3 regions of the Streptomyces sp. DSM 42067 genome follow, and region 2 is predicted to be linked to each of the others. Evidence: riboswitches for the same ligand, from Rfam matches in the RefSeq annotation. Region 2 holds a riboswitch; each other region holds the start of a gene.
What was found. A riboswitch is a leader RNA that binds a small molecule or an ion and turns the genes downstream of it on or off. The one in region 2 is predicted to bind cyclic di-AMP.
Positions count from the first base shown of each region.

Region 1: linked by a shared signal. The riboswitch ahead of ACSMXV_RS07785 (C40 family peptidase) and the one ahead of ACSMXV_RS18300 (transglycosylase family protein) in region 2 are both predicted to bind cyclic di-AMP.
Region 3: linked by a shared signal. The riboswitch ahead of ACSMXV_RS31030 (M23 family metallopeptidase) and the one ahead of ACSMXV_RS18300 (transglycosylase family protein) in region 2 are both predicted to bind cyclic di-AMP.

Region 1 is NZ_CM147706.1:1,624,181-1,629,768, forward strand. Features, by position in the region: gene ACSMXV_RS07775 (ATP-dependent Clp protease proteolytic subunit) at 135-785, shown strand; gene ACSMXV_RS07780 (hypothetical protein) at 793-1,101, shown strand; cyclic di-AMP (ydaO/yuaA leader) riboswitch at 1,708-1,868, shown strand; gene ACSMXV_RS07785 (C40 family peptidase) at 1,872-2,345, shown strand; gene ACSMXV_RS07790 (DUF6328 family protein) at 2,459-3,127, shown strand; partial or broken gene ACSMXV_RS07795 (LysE family translocator) at 3,096-3,718, opposite strand; gene ACSMXV_RS07800 (LysR family transcriptional regulator) at 3,870-4,781, shown strand; gene ACSMXV_RS07805 (ATP-binding protein) at 5,118-5,549, opposite strand.
Region 2 is NZ_CM147706.1:3,983,342-3,988,929, forward strand. Features, by position in the region: gene ACSMXV_RS18285 (DUF501 domain-containing protein) at 1-329, opposite strand, end outside; gene ACSMXV_RS18290 (FtsB family cell division protein) at 402-872, opposite strand; gene eno (phosphopyruvate hydratase) at 1,067-2,353, opposite strand; gene ACSMXV_RS18300 (transglycosylase family protein) at 2,602-3,501, opposite strand; cyclic di-AMP (ydaO/yuaA leader) riboswitch at 3,506-3,701, opposite strand; gene ACSMXV_RS18305 (transglycosylase family protein) at 3,873-4,793, opposite strand; gene ACSMXV_RS18310 (cytochrome P450 family protein) at 5,007-5,588, opposite strand, start outside.
Region 3 is NZ_CM147706.1:6,851,967-6,857,554, reverse strand. Features, by position in the region: gene ACSMXV_RS31040 (HPr family phosphocarrier protein) at 1-68, shown strand, start outside; gene ACSMXV_RS31035 (GntR family transcriptional regulator) at 265-951, opposite strand; gene ACSMXV_RS31030 (M23 family metallopeptidase) at 1,186-1,995, opposite strand; cyclic di-AMP (ydaO/yuaA leader) riboswitch at 2,009-2,202, opposite strand; gene ACSMXV_RS31025 (M16 family metallopeptidase) at 2,485-3,870, opposite strand; gene ACSMXV_RS31020 (M16 family metallopeptidase) at 3,867-5,231, opposite strand.

The DNA.
Region 1 (5,588 bases), 2.4 Mb from region 2:
GTCCTGTACATTTTTTACAGAGCTGGTTCTGCTGCACAGGCCTGCGTACGGGACCGCATGGCCACCACATGAACGTCGTGATCAACGTCGCGGCGAGACCTCCGCCGAGGCCCCGCCATGAGGAGGCGCCTGCCATGAACCGACCGACCGGTACCGGCCCGACGGCCCGCTATGTCCTGCCCGAGTTCACCGAGCGCACGACGGCGGGCCATCGGACCCTCGATCCGTACTCGAAGCTCCTGGAGGAGCGGATCGTCTTCCTCGGGACGCCGATCGACGACACGTCCGCGAACGACGTGATGGCGCAGTTCATGCACCTCGAGTACACGGCGCCGGACCGCGACATCTCGCTGTACATCAATTCGCCCGGCGGCTCGTTCAGCGCGATGACGGCGCTCTACGACACGATGCAGTACGTCAGCTGCGACGTGGAGACCATCTGCCTGGGCCAGGCCGCATCCGCGGCCGCGGTACTGCTGGCCGCCGGCACGCCCGGCAAGCGGTTCGCGCTGCCCGGCGCGCGCGTGCTGATCCACCAGCCGTCGCTCTCGGAGCCCGTGCAGGGGCAGGCGGACGACCTGGCGATCCAGGCGCGCGAGATGATGCGCACGCGTGAGCTGCTGGAGGAGATGCTGCAGCGCCACACCGGGCAGAGCCTGGAGCGCATCCGCTCGGACATCGAGCGGGACAAGATCCTCGACGCGCGGGACGCCGTCGAGTACGGGCTCGTGGACCGGATCATCCCCAGCCGCAAGGCGTCGCTGGCGCCACACGGCGCGAGGTGAGCCGCCGATGCTGCCACCCGAACTGCCGCCCTTGCCCGCGCTGACCCGCGCCGAGGGCGAACTGATCGACCGTTACCTCGAAGTGGTCGACCTGCTGGGCCGGATCAACCCGGCGCGCGCCCACGACACCTACGGCGGGCTGCGTGCGGCTCAGGCGCTGGTGGGCGCGGCGGCGGCGCTCCGGGACGCGTTGGCACTGATGCATCAGCGGGGAGAGACCGAGGTGCATACGCCGACGCTTGCGCGTGCCCTGCGGGTGCTGGACGGGGAACGCCGCGCGGCGCGGGTCACCGTGCCGCCGCCCAGGAGCGATTGATTCCGGCACGGGACCGGATCACGTCGATTCGAGATGGTTTGACGACCGGTCAGGGCCGATCGCGTACCGCGTCAGGGCCGATCACGGACCGCGTGAGGGCCGGACAAGCCCGACCAGGGACCGCACTGTGCCCCACAGCGGATCCCGACCGGTGACCGCACGATGCCCGACAGGACACCCCACCGGTGACCGCACGATGCCCGGCAGGGACCCCCCAGTGGCCCCGACGAGCCCTCACCATCCCATCGACCGCGCCGTGATGCTTCGCGGGACCGTCCGGACCGGATTTGAAACGGCCCAGTCGGGCTACCCTCGATCGGCGTAGAAAGCGATAGACATTTTCGGTCGGCAAACTTGCGCAACATGCGTACGCGACGATCGGAATGTTGCCTTTCGGTGCTGGTCCGGCGTTCGTCGGGCCCTTCGCCGGTCATTCGCAAACTCGCCTGTCCACCCGAACGGGTGCGTGGTGAGGAGCTTCACACATCGCCGGTTCGACTCGGATTTCAGGCCATGTGTGCGTGAAGATCCCTTCCGACGACAAGCCCCCGCCGCCGCGGCGGGGCGGTCCGGGCGGACGCCGAGTCCTGCCGCCGTCCGGATGCCAGGTCGACATCGGTGGATCGGCAGGAGTGGAGGACCCAGCACGGCGGGCAGCCCGGACACGCTCCGGGAGGCCCTTGGGGTGAAGCCGCACCACGCGGCCGGGCATCTTCGCCTGTCCGAACCCGACAGGTCATCCTTCACAGGCGGCTGACGAAGGGCTGCGCATGACTGCGCTCAATCGTTTTCCGTCTCTGATGGCCCGCGCCGGCACCGCATCGGCGCTCACACTCGCCGCATTGGGCGGAACCGTCGTGGTTCCGGGCATCGCCTCCGAGGCGGAGGCCGCAACGGTCGCAAACAAGGCACTCAAGATCGCGGCTTCCAAGAAGGGCTCCCCGTACCGGTGGGGAGCCACCGGGCCGCGCCGGTTCGACTGCTCCGGACTCACGCTCTACTCGTTCAAGAAGGCGGGCAAGAAGCTGCCGCGTACCGCGGCCCAGCAGTACAACAAGACCCATCACCTGTCCGCGAAACAAGCGCGCCCCGGAGACCTGGTCTTCTTCCACTCCGGCAAGTACGTGTACCACGTCGGCATCTACGCCGGTAAGGGACGCATCTGGCACTCACCCAAGTCCGGGGACGTGGTGCGCCTGCAGAAGATCTGGACGAAGAGCGTCTGGTACGGCAGGGTGCGCTGATCCCGCGGCCGGAGCGCTCATGGCGTACTCCCGGCCGGGCGGGCGGCGGCCGACCGGCTTCGGCCGCCGCCCGCCGGGTGCGTGAGAAGCGCCGAGGAGGTCACTCGTCAGGTATGGCTGAGGACCGTTCCGGACAGCCGGCGCGCCGCGAGACCCGCTTCGAGCGCGCCGACCGCAACTTCAGCGAGCTGCTGCAGGAGCTGAGGGTCACGCAGACGGGCGTGCAGATCCTCTTCGCGTTCCTGCTGACACTCGCGTTCACGCCCCGCTTCCCGTCGCTCGACACGCTGCAGCGCGTCACCTACGTGACCACGCTGCTGCTGGCCGTACTGGCCGCCGCCCTGTTCACGGCGCCGGCCGCGCTGCACCGATCGCTGTTCCAGCAGCACGCCAAACCGCAGATCGTGCGGTGGTCCTCGGACCTCGCACGGGCCGGCATGGTGGTGCTGGCTCTCGCACTGACCGGGTCGGTCCTGCTCGTGGTGGATGTGACGCTCGGCCGGGTCGGCGGCTTCCTGGCGGGCGCGGGCACACTGCTGGTGTGCGTGGGGCTGTGGGGCGCACTGCCGCGGGTGGTCCGTCGCGAGCTGGTACCTGCGCGCGCGGCGGCGTCGGCGGTGAACATGCCGAAGGACGCGGACGACGACGAGGGCACGGACGACGACGAGGACGAGGACATCGGGCGATCAGAGGACGTCAGGCCGGCGGAGCGCCGAGGGCCGTCGGCAGACATCGGGGCATCGGAGGGTGTCAGGTCATCAGCGGAGCGGCGAGAAGGCTGATCCCCAGGGCGGTCAGCGCGGTGCCCGTGACCGCCGCGACGGCGCGCGCCGCACGCGGTCTGCGCAGCCATCGGCCGAGCCGGTCCACCAGGAGCGCGACCATCGGAAACCAGAGCAGGCCGAGGACGACGACGATCAGCGCGAGCAGCAGAGTCCGCGGCATCGCGGGGCTGCCCGCGGGCACGAACTGGGGTAGCAGGCTGAAGAAGGTGATCGGCGCCTTCGGGTTGAGCGCATTGGTGAGGAACCCCTGACGCAGACCCCCGCCCGCGGTGGCCTTCTCCTCCCCGGCGTCCTCCGCAGGGCTCGGCCGCGCAACGGACTGCAGGGTACGGACGCCCAGGTACAGCACATAGGCGCCGCCCATGAGCTGGAGCACGCGGAAGAGCGCGGGCACGGCCGCCAGGACCGCCGCGACTCCGGCGACGGCGAGCGCGGTGTGGAACAGCAGTCCGCCCGCGATGCCCAGCGCACACGCCACTCCCATGCGGCGTGACACCAGGGCATTGCGCACCACGACGGTGAAGTCGGCCCCGGCATGGCGACCATGCCGGCGGCGACACCGGTGAAGGCGAGCAGTTGGGCATCCATGACGACCAGCCTGCCGCCTCCCAGCCTTCAGTAGGTATGCAGACTTTCCTCAGCTAGCCTTAAGGAGCCCTTTAGCCTCGCTCGTCCACGCCGCTCAGTCACGCGCACTCGGCCGCGTGTCCGCGAGGCTGGCCACCTCGGGAGGTGCAGCGTGTACGACCCCACACGGCTCGCGGCACTCGTGGCCGTCTCGGAGGCCGGTTCCATCACCCGGGCCGCGGAACGGCTGGGATACACGGTGCCGGCGCTGTCCCAGCAGCTCGCCAAGCTGGAGCGCGAGGCGGGCGCGGCGCTGCTGGTGCGCCACCACCGCGGGACGCGACTGACCGGCGCGGGAGAGCTGCTGGTGGCGCGGGCGCGGCGGGTGCTGGACGAAATGGACCGGGCCCGCCACGAACTGGCGCAGCTGTCGGGCCTGTCCGGCGGCCGACTGCGAGTGGGCACCTTCACCACGGCCGGCATCCATCTGCTGCCTCCGGTACTCAGCGCGTTCCGCCGGGCCCATCCGGACGTCGAGCTGGCCGTCTCGCAGTACGAGCCTCCGGAGGGCGTCACGGCGGTCGCGGCCGGGCGTGCCGACCTGGCGCTGACGCACGCCTACGAGCCGGCGGAGCCGGTACAGCTGCCCGCCACCGTGGCGGCGGAGCCGGTGCTCGTCGAGGAGTTGGTGCTGGTGACCGCGCCCGGGCACGCGCTGGCCGCCGGCTCGGCGCGCCTACCGCTGGCCGAGCTGGCGGGGCAGCCGCTGATCAGCATGGCGCCGACGCTTCCGCCGCGACGCGGGGTCGAGGCCGCGCTGGCACAGGCCGGCGCGACGCCCGCGGTGCTGGTCGAGAATCCGGGTTACGCCCTGGTCTGCGCACTGGTCAGTGCGGGGCTCGGGGTCGCCGTGGTGCCCGAGATGGTGGCCCGCACGGCGACCACGCCGGTGGGGATGCGGCTGCTGGAGCCGGGGAGTCTGCGCCGGACGATCTCGGTCGTGTACCGGACGGGCGAGACGGCGCCCGCGGCGGACACGTTCCGGGCGTTGCTGCGCGGCGCGTTCGGCCGCTCAGCGGCCTGATCGGCCTGAGCGGACTGTCGCGTCGGCCCGGCTCCCCGCGCTTCACAGCCTGACCGCACCACTACCCGCGTTGGCGGTTGGCCGGGCGCCCGCCACCGGCAGTCTTCACAGCTGGACCGGCACCACCACCGGCGGTCTTCACTGCTGGACCGTGACCGCCACCGGCGGTCTTCACTGCTGGACCGTGACCGCCACCGGTGGTCTTCACAGCTGGACCGTGACCGCCACCGGTGGTCTTCACTGCTGGACCGTGACCGCCACCGGTGGTCTTCCCAGCTGGACCGTGACCGCCACCGGCAGTCTTCACAGCTGGACCGGCACCGCCACCGGCAGTCTTCACTGCTGGACCGTGGCCTCCCACGGCAGTTCGATCCACACGGTCTTGCCGCCCTCCGCGGTGCGGCTGACCGAGAGCCGGCCGCCGCATTCGGCCGTGAGCCATCGGATGATGACCAGGCCCCGGCCGTTGTCCTGCTGGACGGCGGCGGGCAGTCGCCTCGGCAGGCGCGGGTGGCTGTCGGTGACGCCGATGCGCAGCTGCTCGTCGCGCTCCAGCTCGACGTCGACCGTGAACGTGGGTGATTGTCCGAAGGTGTGCTGAACCGCGTTGGTGGCGAGTTCGGACACGATGAGCCGGACCGAATCGGCGACCTCCGCATCGCCCGGCAGTCCCCATTCCGCGAGGACTTCGATGACGTACTTGCGCGCCGCGGGGACCGAGGCGGGATCGCTCGGCAGAGTGACGGATGCTTCCTGATGGTCTGCCATGGCGGCGTCGTCCCTTTCCCACCGGGGCCGGACTCCGAC
Region 2 (5,588 bases):
CGCCGGATGTAGTCCTCGTGCGCCGCCCGGTACGCGGCCGCCAGCTCGGGATCGGTGGCCAGCCGCTCCGTCATCTCCTTCATGACACCGTCGGCCTCCAGCGTGCCGATCGCGGACGCGGCCCGCGGGCACGTCAGGTAGTACAGCGTCGGGAACGGCGTACCGTCCGGCAGCCGCGGCGCCGTCTCGACGACGTCCGGCTGTCCGCACGGGCAGCGGTGCGCGATGGCCCGCAGACCGCGCGGCGGACGGCCGAGCTGCTGCTTGAAGGCCTCGACGTCCGCGTCGGTCGGCTCGGTGCGCGGGGTGGGCGGCGGGGGGGTTTCCATGCCGTGAGGTGCGTCTTTCAGTAGTCAGATGCGAGGTCGTACGGGGCTCGTACGAGGTTGTACAGGGCTCGGTCAGTCGTCGGAGCGGTCAGCCTTGTCGACACCGTCCCAGACATTGGAGTACCAGGGGCGGTGGGCCGCCCCCTGGTTCGTGCGCGTCTGCTTCGCCGGGTTCGGGTCGACCACGATGTAGCCGGTCTCGCCCGGCATCACGTAGTGCAGCCGCTCCCGGATCCGCTGCTCCGCGTACGCGTCGTCCTTCCAGCGCGCCTTGAGATCCCGCAGCTCCTCGACCCGCTCGCGGGCCTGCTTCCGCTGCCGCTCCAGGTCCTCTATCTCGGCGCGCTGCGCGACGTACTGCCTTGTCGGATACGCGAGAGCGACGATCAGCGAGCAGAGCACCAGCGCGAGGAGCGCGGCGCGGCCGGTGAGCCGGGAACGGCGGGCCTGGCGGCGGGTCTGGGAGCGGTAGACACGGGCGGCGGTCTGCTCGCCGAGCAACCGCAGCCGGGTCGCGGTGGAGAACCGGTCCCGGGTGGTCACGACGCCTCACCTCGCCTCATTGCTCCGGTCACCTGCTCGTCGGCCGGGGGTCCGGGGGTTGTCCCCCAGGACAGCACAGCACGGCCATGTTCCCGCCTCCCCGTCACGTGCGTACGTCCCCGCACACGGTACGGGACCGGGTACGGGGACGTACGTACGACTGGCGACACCTCAGCTCGCGGTGCGAGCTCGGCTCAGCCCTTGAACCGCGGGAAGGCGCTGCGGCCGGCGTACACCGCCGCGTCGTCGAGGATCTCCTCGATGCGCAGCAGCTGGTTGTACTTGGCGACGCGCTCGGAGCGGGCCGGGGCACCGGTCTTGATCTGGCCGCAGTTGGTGGCGACGGCCAGGTCGGCGATGGTGACGTCCTCGGTCTCGCCGGAGCGGTGCGACATCATGCACTTGAAGCCGCTGCGCTGGGCCAGCTCGACGGCGTCGAGGGTCTCGGTCAGCGAACCGATCTGGTTGACCTTGACCAGCAGGGCGTTGGCGGCGCCCTCCTCGATGCCGCGGGAGAGGCGCTCGGGGTTGGTGACGAAGAGGTCGTCGCCGACCAGCTGGACCTTGTCGCCGAGCTTGTCGGTGATGACCTTCCAGCCGGCCCAGTCGTCCTCGAACAGCGGGTCCTCGATGGAGACGAGCGGGTACGCGGAGACGAGCTCCTCGTAGTACTCGGTCATCTCGGCGGCGGAGCGCTCCTTGCCCTCGAAGAGGTACTTGCCGTCCTTGTAGAACTCGGAGGCGGCGACGTCGAGCGCGAGGGCGATCTGCTCGCCGGGGGCGTAACCGGCTTCCTTGATGGCCTCGAGGATGAGGTCGAGGGCCTCGCGGTTGGAGCCGAGGTTCGGGGCGAAGCCGCCCTCGTCGCCGAGGCCGGTGGCCAGGCCCTTGGACTTCAGCACCTTCTTGAGGGTGTGGTAGACCTCGGTGCCCCAGCGCAGGGCCTCGGAGAAGGACTCCGCGCCGATCGGGGCGATCATGAACTCCTGGATGTCCACGTTGGAGTCGGCGTGCGAGCCGCCGTTCAGGATGTTCATCATCGGCACCGGCAGCAGGTGCGCGTTGGGACCGCCCAGGTAGCGGAAGAGCGGGAGGTCGGAGGCCTCGGAGGCGGCGTGGGCGACGGCGAGCGAGACGCCGAGGATGGCGTTGGCGCCGAGCGAGGACTTGTCCGGGGTGGCGTCCAGGTCGAACATCGCCTGGTCGATCAGGCGCTGCTCGGTGGCGTCGTACCCAACGAGCTCCGGGCCGATCTGCTCGATGACGGCGAGGACGGCCTTCTCGACGCCCTTGCCGCCGTAGCGGTTGGCGTCTCCGTCACGGAGCTCGAGGGCCTCGAACGCACCGGTGGAAGCACCGGACGGTACGGCGGCACGACCGGTGCTGCCGTCGTCGAGGCCGACCTCGACCTCGACCGTGGGGTTGCCTCGGGAGTCCAGGATTTCCCGGGCTACGACGACGTCGATGGACGGCACGAGCATCTCCTTCTGGGATGTGACGCTGGAAGTGCGGGGCTGTGTTTCTTTAGGCCTTGCGACAAGAGCCTATCCGGCTCCGGGGCGACGGCCAGCCGACCGACCGGCCCCTGGACAAAACTGAGAGCAAATTGTTTCTGAACGAAACAAAGTTCCTCGCTCCTGCCGGTACGGGTACGGCCTCACCCCGGCGCGTACGGGGGAACACGCACCGGGGTGAGGGGTTCGGGGAAGCCTCAGGGTTCGGGGAAGCCTCAGCCGAGGTGGAGCTGCTGACCCGGGTAGAGCTGGTTGCAGTCCGCGACGACGTCCTTGTTCAGCTCGTACAGCTTCTTCCAGCCGCCCTTGACCTTGTGGTCCTTGGCGATCGTGCCGAGGGTGTCGCCGTTCTCGACCTGGTACTCGCCGTCGCCCTTCTTGACCGTCTCGCCGGTCGGGGTCTCGACGGTCGCAGTGCTCTCCTCGGAGCCGGGGGCGGCCTGCTCCTCCGTGCTCGGCGCGGTCTCCGTGGTGGTGCTGGGCGCGCTCTCGGCGGTGGTGCCGGGGGTGGTCGTGCTAGGCGTGGCCGTGCTCTCGGTGGTGGTGCTGGGAGTGGTCGTGCTCGGCGTGGGCGCGCTCTGCGTGGGCGCGCTCTCGTTCGACTCGCTCTGCTGAGTCGCGTCGCCCTGCTGAGTGGGGTCGCCCTGCTGGGTCGCATCGCCCTGCTGGGTCGCGTCGCTCGGCTGGGTCGTGGCGGAGTCCGTGGTGCCCGCGCTCGAACCGCCCTCGTACGGGGTGTTGGAGAGACCCACGCCACAGCTCGGCCAGGCGCCCTTGCCCTGACCGGCCAGGACCTTCTCGGCGACGGCTATCTGCTGCTCCTTGGTGGCCTTGTCGGCCGTGGCGGCGTACTCCGTACCGCCGTACGCGGCCCAGGTGGAGGTCGAGAACTGCAGGCCGCCGTAGTAGCCGTTGCCGGTGTTGATGGACCAGTTGCCGCCCGACTCGCACTGGGCGACGGCGTCCCACTCGGCGGCGGTGGCGGCGGAGGCGGAGCCGGCCGTCATCAACGGGGCGGCGATGGCGACACCGGTGACACCGGCGAGCGCGGCGATACGAGAAGTCCGGCTGAGAACGGACGAGCGACGGTGGTTGCCCTTGCTGGAACGCAGCATGGAGTGATCCCCTCACCGACGCCTGCGAGGTGAGCTGTCGGGTTCGGGCCGAGTGAGTGCCCGGTCGCACGTGGTTGCGCACGACTTCACCCCAAGCCGGTTCCTGCAGTCGTCAGCCGACACCGTGTGCTCAGCTGCTCAACTGCCGTTGCCGGCGCAAACCTTGGGTCCCCCGCTCCTGCCTACGGCGCTGGACGCGACGACTGAACCCGTATGGCCGCTGGCAGGATTCGGCGTAACGACCGCGGGTGCCCGCTATGGCGAGCGGTCACGACCGTAAACATCCGCTTCGGCGGATATCAAAGACGATCAGGGCTTCTGAGACGCATCTCTCAGCCCCACCAAAACGGACAATTGGCCCTGAACTATAGCTATTTATCGATCGACTCGAGACCGAGATCCAGGGTCTGACCGGGGAGGATGAGGTCCGGGTCATCGCCCACGGTCTTCTTGTTCTCGTCATAGAGAGCGGTCCATCCGCCCTCGACGTCATGGGCGTCGGCGATCGCCCAGAGGTTGTCGCCCGTGCGCACGGTGTACGAGCCGTCGTCGCCGCGGTCCGTGTCGGAGCGTGAGGCGTGACGGCCGGAGGAGTCGGAGGAGCGGGTGTCCTCCAGGCCCTCCTGGGCGGTTTCGCCCCGATGGCGGCCGGTTCCCGTACCGGAGTCCGCGGAGTTGGAGGACTCAGCGGACTCGGAGGGCGAATCACCCTCATTCTGGGCAGACTCATCAGACTTGCCCGACTCGTCCGAATTACCCGATTCTGACTCGCCGGAGGCTTCCGACCCTTCGGCAGCCTTCGGGGAGTCGTCGGTCGGCTCGGCGGACTCCGCCTCGTCCGACGGGCCGGACGAGGCGTCGGACGAGGGGCTCGATGTGTCCTCCGACACACCCGGGTCGACGTCCGCCGCCGCCCCGCCCTGGGAGAGACCCACGAGCAATGCGCACGTCGGCCAGGCCTTGGGACCCTGGTCCGCGAGGATCTTCTCGGCGACGGCTATCTGCTGCGAACGGCTCGCCTCATCGGCGCTCGGGGCGTAGTCGAGGCCGCCGTAGTTCTCCCAGGTCTCCTGCGTGAGCTGTAGGCCGCCGTAGTGGCCGTCGCCCTCGTTCGCGCTCCACGCGCCACCGCTCTCGCACTCGGCGAGCCGGTCCCAGGTGGTGGCGTCCGCGGCGCCGGCGCTGGTGGCACCGAGCAACGGGATCGCGATGGCCGATCCGGTCACCCCCGCCGCGACGATGAGGGCCGGAGCCTGGCGGGGGCGACGGTGTCGGCCGTTCCCGGAGAGCATGCGGTTGCCTTTCGCGGTCGGGGACTTACCCGGCCGACGGAGCCAACCGGGCAAGACTGGGTCGACTGGGACAGTTGATACCCGAGTCGACCGTGAAAGTAGCGGGAGTCGAACGCTTGTCACAAGTCGATGCAGCGGAGATCACGTGAAAGTCACAAGGTTGACGGACCATCAGCTGCAGCTCGGAGTCTGTCCCGGCCGGGCCCGCCGCTGCTACGGCGTGAAGCGCACCGGCAGTGTCCGCAGCCCTCGCATGATGAGCCCGCCGCGCCATCTCAAATCGTCCGGAACCGCATCGAGTTGCAGGTCAGGAAGGCGCGTCAGCAGCGTGGCGATGGCTGTCTGCCCCTCCAGCCGGGCGAGGGGAGCGCCCAGGCAGTAGTGGATGCCGTGCCCGTATCCGAGGTGCTGGTTGTCGCGCCGGGCCAGGTCGAGGGTGTCGGGCTCGGCGAACCGCTCGGGATCGCGGTCGGCGGCGGCGAGTACGACGAGGACGGGGTCGCCGGGCTCGATGTGCTGCCCCCCGATGGTGAGCGCCTCGGTCGCGAACCTCCAGGTGGCGAGCTCCACCGGGCCGTCGTAGCGGAGGAGTTCCTCGACCCCCGTGGCGAGCAGGTCCGTCTCGCCTGCCGCGAGGGACTTCTGCAGCCGCTCGCGCTGGACGGGGTTGCGCAGCAGGGCGTAGATGCCGTTCCCGATGAGGTTGACGGTGGTCTCGAACCCCGCGAAGAGAAGAATGAACGCCATCGCGGCGGCCTCGTTCTCGGTGAGGTGCTCACCGTGGTCGGAGGCGCG
Region 3 (5,588 bases), 2.9 Mb from region 2:
ATGCCGCCCTCGACCGGCTGGCCAAGCTGGTCGCCGAGGGTCTCGAGGAGCTTCCCGAGACCGTCTGACGGCAACAGGTGAATTGCGGCGGAGCCGCGCCGGCCTCTTTATTCGGAGGCGGCGCGGCTCCGCCCTTTTTACGCCATGCGCTCCGAAGCGCGCGCCATGCCTTCCGAAGCTCGGCCGGAATTCCCTGCACCCCGAGAAAATGGGCAGCAAAAAAGAACCCCCACCGAATATCCCTCTTTGTATACGGCGCCTCTGTTAATGCCGCGGGCTCACAGTGTTTACGGCGTGTTGCGAACCCCTCACACGGTCTCCGCGATCCGGAAAACGGAGCCGGTGGGCGGCGCTGAACCGTTCTGTGTGCAGGGTGGTCAGCGACCGCGCCCGTTCGGCGTCACCGCGGGCCACGGCGTCGACGATCGCGCCGTGCTCGGCCCACGCCTCCACGGGATGGGCGGGGGTCTCGACTGTGTACATCCAGGCGATCTTGTGCCGGAGCTGAGTGAGCAGCGACGTCAGCCCCGGGCTGCCCGAGGCCTGCGCGAGCGTCTCGTGGAACCAGCCGCCCAGCGACCGCAGATCTTCGCTGTGGCCCCGCCTGGCGCGCTCCTGGCCCAGTCGGACCAGGCCACGCAGCACCTTCAGATGCGCCTCGGTACGACGCTGTGCCGCGCGCGCAGCGCCGAGCGGCTCGAGCAGCGTACGGATCTCCAGCACGTCGGCGGCCTCCTGCTCGGTGGGCTCGGCGACACAGGCGCCCGCATGCCTGCGGGTGACGACGAATCCTTCCGCCTCCAGCGTGCGCAGGGCCTCGCGCACCGGGACACGGGACACCCCGTACCGGCGCGCGAGCAGTTCCTCGGTGAGACGGCTGCCGCGCTCGTAGACACCCGCGACGATGTCATCCCGGATGGCCGTGCATACCGAGTGCGCGGGAATGTGCATGACCGGACCTCCGCCTTAATCCCCGCGAAACGCGGTCGATTGACGCCTGTTGACTGACTCTATTGCAGCGGGCGGGAATTTCCGACGGCGGGCTGGAATCCATGGATATTTTTTGGACAAATCGGCGCTCGGAAACGACGAAAGCCCCGGCTCGATGAGCCGGGGCTTCCATGAAGCGGGGCGTTCTGCCCGGTCCGTTCTCCGGTCAGTGCTTCACGCGCGTCCGCTCTCGCGTCAGACCTTCACGCCGTGCGAGCGCAGATAGGTGAGCGGGTCGATGTCCGAGCCGTACTCCTCGGTGGTCCGGACCTCGAAGTGCAGGTGCGCTCCGGTCACGTTGCCGGTTGCGCCGGAGAGGGCTATCCGCTGGCCCGGCGTGACCGTCTGGCCGACGGAGACGGCGATGGACGACAGGTGACCGTACTGGGTGTACGTGCCGTCGTTCATCTTGATGACGACCTCGTACCCATACGAACCGCCCCAGCCTGCGGTGACGACGGTGCCGGAGCCGACAGCGCGGACCGCCGTACCGGACGCTGCGTGGAAGTCGACGCCGGTGTGGCTGCCGGACGACCACAGCGACCCGCCCGCCTTGTAGCCGGTGGAGACATAGGAGCCGGCGATCGGGCTGACGTAGGAGTTGAGGCGCTTGCGCTCGGCCTCGCGGGCGGCGCGCTCCTTGGCCGCACGCTCCTTGGCCTCGCGCTCCTTCTTGGCCTTCGCCTCGGCCTTGCGCTTCTCCTCGGCGGCCTTCTTCTTGGCGGCGGCCTCCTCGGCGGCCTGCTGCTGTGCGACGGCCTGAGCGTCGATCTTGTCAGCGACGGACTCGCCGAGGGTGACGGCCTGGATCAGCCCGGTCTGCTCGACGGAGGCATCGGCAGCCTGGGCCGGGGTGGCGAAGCCGGCGATGACGCCGGTGGTGGTGAGTGCCGCGACACGTGCCGCGCTTGCGGTCCTGCGGGTGATGGGGGTACCTCCCAGGCCCTTGAGGCGCTGGGGCAGGCTCGGACGACGATGCTTCCCGGTGGCGCGTGTGAACGCCATGTAGTGGCTGGTCCTTTCCTTCCTTCTCGCCTACCGGGTTAGCTGACGGGTTCGGAGCAGGAAGGTCTCCTACGGGCTCCCTCGATACGACTCAAGGGCCCCCGATTCACCCCAGGGACTTGGGCTCCTCCTGCGTCGAAGTCGACGGGAGGGTGGGTCCCCGGCTCCCCTGGCTCACGCCGTCCGGGGACTCGGCGATGACTGTCCGGTGCCGCGGCGCGGCGCACTGCCTGACGAACAGCCGGACCGACGCTAAACGGGACATCTTTCAATCAACAAACGCAGCATGGGATTTGTAGTGCATCCCACAGGGCAGACAGGCAACCTCCGCTACATTTCGGACAAACGAGAACCCCGGTGGCTCTGCAGCCACCGGGGTCTCTTCGGGTCCGTGTGGGGCCCTGTGCAGGTCCGTGTGGGGCCCTGTGCGGGCTGTGCGGGGCCTGTGCGGGCTAAGCGGCCCCGTCCGCGCCGCGCGGACGGGGCCGCTTAGCCCGTGACAACCGTCACTTCACCGATTCCGAGCGCCCTGACCGGCTCCTCGATCTGGGAGGCGTCACCCACGAGAACGGTCACCAGGCGGTCCACCGGGAAGGCGCTGACAACCGCCGCCGTGGCCTCGACGGTGCCGGTCGCGGCGAGCTGCTGGTACAGCTGCGCCTGGAAGTCGTCAGGGAGGTGCTGCTCGACCTGGTCGGCCAGCGTGCCCGCAACGACTGCCGCGGTCTCGTACTTGAGCGGGGCGACGCCGACGAGGTTGTGCACGGCGGCGTCGCGCTCGGCGTCCGTGAGACCTTCGGCGGCGAGCGTACGCAGCACCTTCCACAGGTCGTCCAGCGCAGGGCCCGTGTTCGGGGTGTCGACCGAGCCGCTGATGGCGAGCATCGCGGCGCCGCTGCCGTCCGGCGCGGAGCGCAGAACCTGCCCGAACGCCCTTACGCCGTAGGTGTATCCCTTCTCCTCGCGCAGGACGCGGTCCAGGCGAGAGGTGAGCGTGCCGCCCAGGCAGTAGGTGCCGAGCACCTGGGCCGGCCAGACGCGGTCGTGCCGGTCCGGGCCGATACGGCCGATGAGCAGCTGCGTCTGGACCGCGCCGGGGCGGTCCACGATGACGACGCGCCCGGTGTCGTCGGCGGTCACCGGCGGCACGGGGCGGGGCTCGGCGGACGAGCCGGTCCAGGTGCCGAGGGAGTCCGCGAGGAGTGCGTCCAGGTCGGTGCCGGAGAGGTCGCCCACCACGACGGCGGTGGCCGTGGCGGGGCGTACGTGCTTCTCGTAGAAGGCACGCACGGCCGCCGAGTCGATGCCCGCGACCGTCTCCTCCGTACCCTGGCGGGGGCGGGACATGCGCGATTCCGCCGGGAACAGCCCCTTGGAGAGCTCCTTGGCCGCGCGGCGGGCCGGGTTGGCGGTCTCGTGCGGGATCTCGTCGAGCCGGTTGCGCACCAGCCGCTCGACCTCGCTGTCCGCGAACGCGGGCGCCCTGAGCGCGTCGGCGAGCAGGCCGAGGGCCTTCGGCAGCCGGGAGACGGGGACTTCGAGCGAGAGCCGTACGCCAGGGTGGTCGGCGTGCGAGTCGAGCGTGGCGCCGCAGCGCTCCAGCTCGGCAGCGAACTCCTCGGCGGAGTGCTTGTCGGTGCCCTCGGAGAAGGCACGGGCCATGATCGTGGCGACGCCGTCCAGGCCGGCGGGCTCGGCGTCCAGCGGGCTGTCGAGGAGGATCTCGACAGCGACGACGTGCTGGCCGGGGCGATGGCAGCGCAGCACCGTGAGGCCGTTGTCGAGGGTGGTGCGGTCGGGCGCCGGGAAGGCCCAGGGCCTGGCGGGCCCGGCCTGCGGCTGCGGGTGGAATTCCATGGTCGCGGCCTCGGTCACTTCGCCGCCTCCTCGTCTGCGGTCTCGTCGGTGTCCTCGGCGGTCTCGTCCGCGGTTTCAGGATGCGCGAGAGGTTCGTAGACGAGCACCGCGCGGTTGTCGGGCCGCAGGCGGGCCCTGGCGACGTCTCGGACCTCCTCCGGGGTGACCTTCAGGACGCGCTTGACGGCGGTCAGGGCGAGCTGAGGGTCACCGAACAGAACGGCGTACCGGCAGAGTTCGTCGGCGCGGCCCGCGACCGTGCCGAGCCGGTCCAGCCACTCGCGCTCCAACTGTGCCTGGGCGCGCTCCATCTCCTCCGGCGTGGGGCCCTCCTGGGCGAACCGGGCCAGCTCCTCGTCGACGGCTGCCTCGATGACCGGGACCTCCACATCGCCGGACGTCTTCACGTCCAGCCAGCCCAGCGACGGGGCTCCGGCCAGCCTGAGCAGGCCGAATCCCGCCGCGACGGCGGTGCGGTCACGGCGTACGAGCCGGTTGTAGAGCCGCGAGGACTCGCCGCCGCCGAGGACGGTGAGCGCCAGGTCGGCCGCGTCGCACGCGCGCGTGCCGTCCTCCGGCAGCCGGTAGGCGGCCATCAGGGCGCGGGCCGGGACCTCCTCCTCGATCACCTCGCGCAGCTGCTCGCCGATGATCTCCGGAAGGCTTCCGTCGCGCGGGGCGGGCTTGCCGTCGTGCGACGGGATGGAGCCGAAGTACTTCTCGATCCAGGCGAGCGTCTGCTCCGGGTCGATGTCGCCGACGACCGACAGGACGGCGTTGTTCGGCGCGTAGTACGTGCGGAAGAAGGCCCGCGCGTCCTCCAGCGTCGCCGCGTCCAGGTCGGCCATCGAGCCGATCGGGGTGTGGTGATAGGGGTGGCCCTCCGGGTAGGAGAGGGCGGTCAGCTTCTCGAAGGCCGTGCCGTACGGCACGTTGTCGTAGCGCTGGCGGCGTTCGTTCTTGACGACGTCCCGCTGGTTCTCCATGGACTCGTCGTCGAGGGCGGCGAGGAGGGAGCCCATACGGTCGGCCTCCAGCCAGAGCGCGAGCTCCAGCTGGTGTGCGGGCATCGTCTCGAAGTAGTTGGTGCGCTCGAAGCTCGTGGTGCCGTTCAGCGAGCCGCCGGCTCCCTGCACGAGCTCGAAGTGGCCGTTGCCCTTCACCTGGGCCGAGCCCTGGAACATCAGGTGCTCGAAGAGGTGGGCAAGGCCGGTGCGGCCCTTGACCTCGTGGCGTGAGCCGACGTCGTACCAGAGGCACACCGCGGCGACCGGGGTCAGGTGGTCCTCGGAGAGCACGACGCGCAGGCCGTTGGCCAGCCGGTGCTCGGTCGCTGTCAGGCCGCCGGAACCGGCCTGAGCTGTGGCCGTGTGACCCATGGGCATGTACGTCCCTTCGATCGCGAAAACTGAAAGGTTCTGCAGCTCCTGCCACTGTATGCAAGCGCGCTGACACCTGGCGAAGTTCCCGTGACCCGCCCTTCTCTCGCCGTCACCGTTGTGGGCAATCGTTCCGCAGGGCTGGGGGCGCCTCCCATGCCCTTAAGGCAATGGGGGAGGGTGGGCACAACCCACGACGGCGGGTGCCCTCGCGTACGGCTCGGCGCAGCCTCCCGTGGGCGGCCTGGCGCAGGGGCGGGCGAGGCGTGGGCCGAGGCCGGCAGAGGGCCCGCGGCCGCCGTTGTCAGTGGCCCGGTCCACAGTTGTCAGCGAGGCGGTCCACAATGGTCCGCATCA